2 regions of the Parageobacillus caldoxylosilyticus genome follow, and region 2 is predicted to be linked to the other one. Evidence: riboswitches for the same ligand, from Rfam matches in the RefSeq annotation. Region 2 holds a riboswitch; the other holds the start of a gene.

Region 1 (2,205 bases), 540 kb from region 2:
TTTTTGGCGGATCGAGCTCGACGATCACCGAACGGCGCTCGCGGACGATGTCTTGCAGCGGCGGCGCCGCGTTTGGCTCGTTTGATGATATGGAAACGGAAATATGGCGCTGTTTGACTGTTTTCGTTTGCACCGGCGTCCGATCGGTTAAGGCGTTTGCCATCGCTTCGATATGTTTCGGCGTCGTGCCGCAGCACCCGCCAATCAGGCGCACGCCTTGCTCACGGAAGGCAAGCGCTGTTTCTTTAAAATAATCCGTGTTTGTTTCATAGACAAGCCGTCCGTCGCGATAATCCGGCAGGCTTGCGTTCGGATACGCGGAAAGAAACGCTCTGTTTGGCAGCGGCACTTCCTCCAGCGAGCGGATCATATGGTACGGGCCGAGACGGCAGTTTAGACCGACGACATCGGCTCCCAACTGTTCCAGGCGCGCCAATGCTTCGGCAAGCGGAGTGCCATCTTGCAAGACGCCGACTTCATGGAGGGAGACGTGCGCGATAATCGGCTTATCCGTTTCTTTGCGCGCGATCGCAAGCACTGTCTCTAATTCTTCTAAATCGTAATACGTTTCGAGCAACAAGCCGTCGACATCCTCATTTAACAGCACAAACAATTGCTCGCGAAACGTCCGCTTTACCTCTTCGATGGAAACGGCGCTTTTATTGATACTGCGCAACCCGCCGATCGTTCCAAGCACGTAGGCTTTATTTCCCGCCGCCGCCTGTTTGGCGAGCCTTACCGCCGCGCGGTTAATCGCCGGCACCTCGTCTTCGAGTCCATAGCGGGCGAGTTTGACGTAGTTGGCGCCATATGTATTCGTTTGAATGACCTCGGCGCCTGCGGCGATATATGCTTCATGAATATGAATGATCTCTTCCGGCTTCGATAAATTTAGTTCTTCAAAACATCGGTCGACGCCGTGCGAGTATAATAGCGTTCCCATCGCGCCATCGGCGATGAGGATGCGTTCTTTTAAGTCTTGCAAAAGTCCCACGCTCATTCCCCCGTTCTATGAAAATGGTAAAAGAAAAAAGCCTTCTATAAGAAGAAGACTTTTTATGTATCGTCTCTTCTTATCTTCCAGGCGCTTTCGCCTGTCTGGATTTAGCACCTTGGCTTCCGCCAGGTTGCTGAGGGTTCACTGGGCCAGTCCCTCCCCCTCTCTTGATAAGAAATTCGCTATGAAGTTGTAGCCAAACGTTTCAACGATATAGTTTTGATATTAATATATAATGTAAAGCATTTTCTGAAAATATTCAATATAATGAAATCGTTTTCAAGAAAATATCCCATCCTTACATGGAAAAAGCATTAGTGCTTGATATTTAATGAAAACAGTGTCATTCACTATAGTGAACGTGAATGATTGGAATTTATAAATGTGGAAATAGTGGGGAAGAGCATAAAAAAATGTTACGGGCACTTAGTGCCGTAACATCTTTTTTATCGATAGTTGACAAATTGCACATCAATTGGCAGATCAGCTTCGCGAATTGCGGCGATGACCTTTTGCAAATCGTCTTTGCTTTTGCCGCTGACGCGGATTTGATCATCCTGTACTTGGCTTTTCACTTTTAGGCCGGTGTTTTTAATGATCGTGTTGATTTTTTTCGCGTTTTCCTTGTCGATGCCTTGTACGAGTTTGGCGCGCTGGCGCACCGTACCGCCTGATGCCGGCTCAATTTTGCCGTATTGAATGTTTTTCGTCGGCACGCCTCGTCTAATGAGCTTGCCGATCAGCACGTCTTTAAGCTGTTCCAATTTAAATTCATCGTCGGAAATGAGAACGAGTTCGTCTTTTTCTAAGGAAATGTCGCTTTTGCTGCCTTTAAAGTCATAGCGGTTTTTAATTTCTTTCAGTGCGATGTTGATCGCATTGGTGACTTCGGATAAGTCGATTTTGGATACAATATCAAAGGAACTTTCTTTCGACATACACAACCTCCAGCACTTTCGTTATTTAATTTTCATTATAGTAAAATGTGGCAAGGGACACAACAAGAAAAGGAGTGGGGGACCAAACACGGATAGCAGCGTTCTTGTGATGCAGGGAAAAACGACGTTTTGCGCGGAACTGTCAATTGGAGTGGGGAATAATAAGAGTGAAAATATAGACAAAGGAAGAGGCTGCAATGAAACGATTCATTCCTGGAGAAATCATGACATTAACGGTAAAACGGGAAATGCCGTTTGGCTACGTTTTAA
Region 2 (2,205 bases):
GGCAGGGATGCATGTGGCCGGGGTAAACTTACCGTCACTGCCTGCATGGTTGATTATTTTGGCGCAAATTAGCGTCGGAATGAACATGGGCAACCGCATTACGTTAGAAGATATTAAGCTTGGCGGGAAATTTAGCTGGGTATATTTCTTGCTTGCTCTGGTATTAATTGCTCTATCGTTCGGATGCGGCTATGTATTTGCGAAATTAACGGATCTTCCGCTGTCGACTGCGCTGTTGAGCCTCGCCCCAGGCGGACTGGTGGAAATGGCATTAACGGCGCAAACGGTCGGAGGAGATCCGGCAATTGTCAGCTCCTTACAATTTGTGCGTTTTCTTCTTGTCATTATCGTCGTACCGAACGTGTTGAAATGGGTATTTCGAAAATTCCCGTATATCGCCGAAACGTCATGAAAAAACCGCTCTGTTCAAAGCTATAACAGAGCGGTTCATTTTTACTTGGCTGGTTCGTAAAATTCGATCCATTCTCCATCTGGTCCAAGGAAAAACAAATATTTTGCCCCGTTTGGCAGCGTCGTAATTTCTTCCCATACAAGCGAAACTCCGAGGGACTGCAGCCGTTCTTTTTCTTGTTCAATTCCTTCAACGGTAAAGGCGACGTGATGCACTTTTCCTTCCGTCGGCAAATTCGGATTATACCCCTCGATCAATTCGACAATGACCGAGCCATCCAATCCTAAAAACGACAGCTTCATCGAACCGTTTGTATGGGTCATTTCACTTAGCAATTCCAAACCGACTACCTCTTGATAAAACTTTTTCGATGCTTCGATGTCTTTTACTTGAATGCCGACATGTTCAAATTTTTTTACTGCCATTTTTGTTCTCTCCCTTTCTATCACCTTTTTAAACTTGCGAAAATACGGCCCGCAAATATGGGGTCATATGTACCAATGAAATTCCTTTTGCCGCCAGTTGGCCAAAAATATAGCGGTCAAGCGCATAAGGACCAGCGGCTTTCCATTCTTCCACTTCTGCAAACGTCAGAAGAAGCGAAAACATCTTCCCTTGCGTGTATCCGTATAGATGGAAAACATTTTGGCTGCAATCAAAATGAATCGCTGCCTGTCTGTCAAACTGCAAAAGCTGTTTTTGGACACAACGGGCGACATGGGAAGCAAACGACGTTGCCGTTAAGTGAGCCGCCATATAGCTGCGAAGCGAATCTTCTTCCCTCACTCGGCATTCCCTACCTCCTTCTTTGTTTTGTACATAAAAACCCCTTTCGCTATGAATGATGCGAAAGGGGTCAGCCGCTCTTATCATCCAAAGCGAAACCGCTTTGCGGGTAGGAGCACCTTGCAAAACGCAGGTTGCTGTGGAGTCATCGAGCCCGGTCTCTCGTCCACTCTTGATAAGACTGTATGTAATTTTCCTCTATCTTACCACGGTATCTTAATGATGACAATCATTTTTTGTTTTTTTACAAGGGAAAGAAGGAGAGCAAAGGAATCTCCTTCTTTCCGATTTATTATTGCGCTACTTCCGGCTGCTCCGAAGTAACAGCGACGTCTTTCCATGTCAATTTCGAACTAGGGTCAACCGTAAAGTTTTTCACGCGATTGTTTACCGCATAAATAATCGAGCGGTATAGCGTCGGGATGACAGGTACTTCTTCATTCATTAACGCTTGCCATTCGTTGTAAATTTTCTTGCGGTATTCTTTATCAAACGCTTGCTCGGAATGGCCTTTTTCTAATAATTCATCATTTTTCTCGTTTACCCAACGAGAGTAGTTGAACATGACGTTGCGGCCATATAATCCATACGGGTCCACATCGGTTCCTGTGTACCATGCTGCGGCGAACACATCGACTTTCGGGTTATCTTTTTCAACCATGTCATAGAACGAGTTGAATTCCGCCAAGCGGCCATCAACCAGTTGCACATTCAAACCGACGTCTTTCCAGCATTGCATGTAAAATTTCGCCAGCGGTTCGGCAATATCCCCGCCGCTCATTGACAGGAAGTTAATCGTAAACTTCTTGCCGTTTGGATCTTCACGGAAGCCGTCGCCGTCGACATCTTTATATCCGGCTTCATCCAGCAATTTTTTCGCCTTTTCTGGATCATACGTGTACCCTTTTGCGTTTTTGTCATGATATCCAGGGAAAGATGGCGGAATTAACGTTGTCGCCGGGAAGCGCAAGCCGTGATATAGTCTGTCTGCCACTTCCTTGTTATTA

What was found. A riboswitch is a leader RNA that binds a small molecule or an ion and turns the genes downstream of it on or off. The one in region 2 is predicted to bind S-adenosylmethionine.
Region 1: another riboswitch for S-adenosylmethionine. It lies ahead of BV455_RS05135 (bifunctional homocysteine S-methyltransferase/methylenetetrahydrofolate reductase); the one in region 2 lies ahead of BV455_RS02310 (hypothetical protein).

Annotation. Positions count from the first base shown of each region.
Region 1 is NZ_CP040553.1:999,992-1,002,196, reverse strand. It holds gene BV455_RS05135 (bifunctional homocysteine S-methyltransferase/methylenetetrahydrofolate reductase) at 1-994, opposite strand, end outside; SAM riboswitch class I at 1,071-1,174, opposite strand; gene BV455_RS05130 (YajQ family cyclic di-GMP-binding protein) at 1,444-1,935, opposite strand; gene BV455_RS05125 (CvfB family protein) at 2,133-2,205, shown strand, end outside.
Region 2 is NZ_CP040553.1:456,002-458,206, forward strand. It holds gene BV455_RS02300 (AbrB family transcriptional regulator) at 1-412, shown strand, start outside; gene BV455_RS02305 (VOC family protein) at 454-837, opposite strand; gene BV455_RS02310 (hypothetical protein) at 866-1,198, opposite strand; SAM riboswitch class I at 1,276-1,380, opposite strand; gene opp4A (oligopeptide ABC transporter substrate-binding protein) at 1,491-2,205, opposite strand, start outside.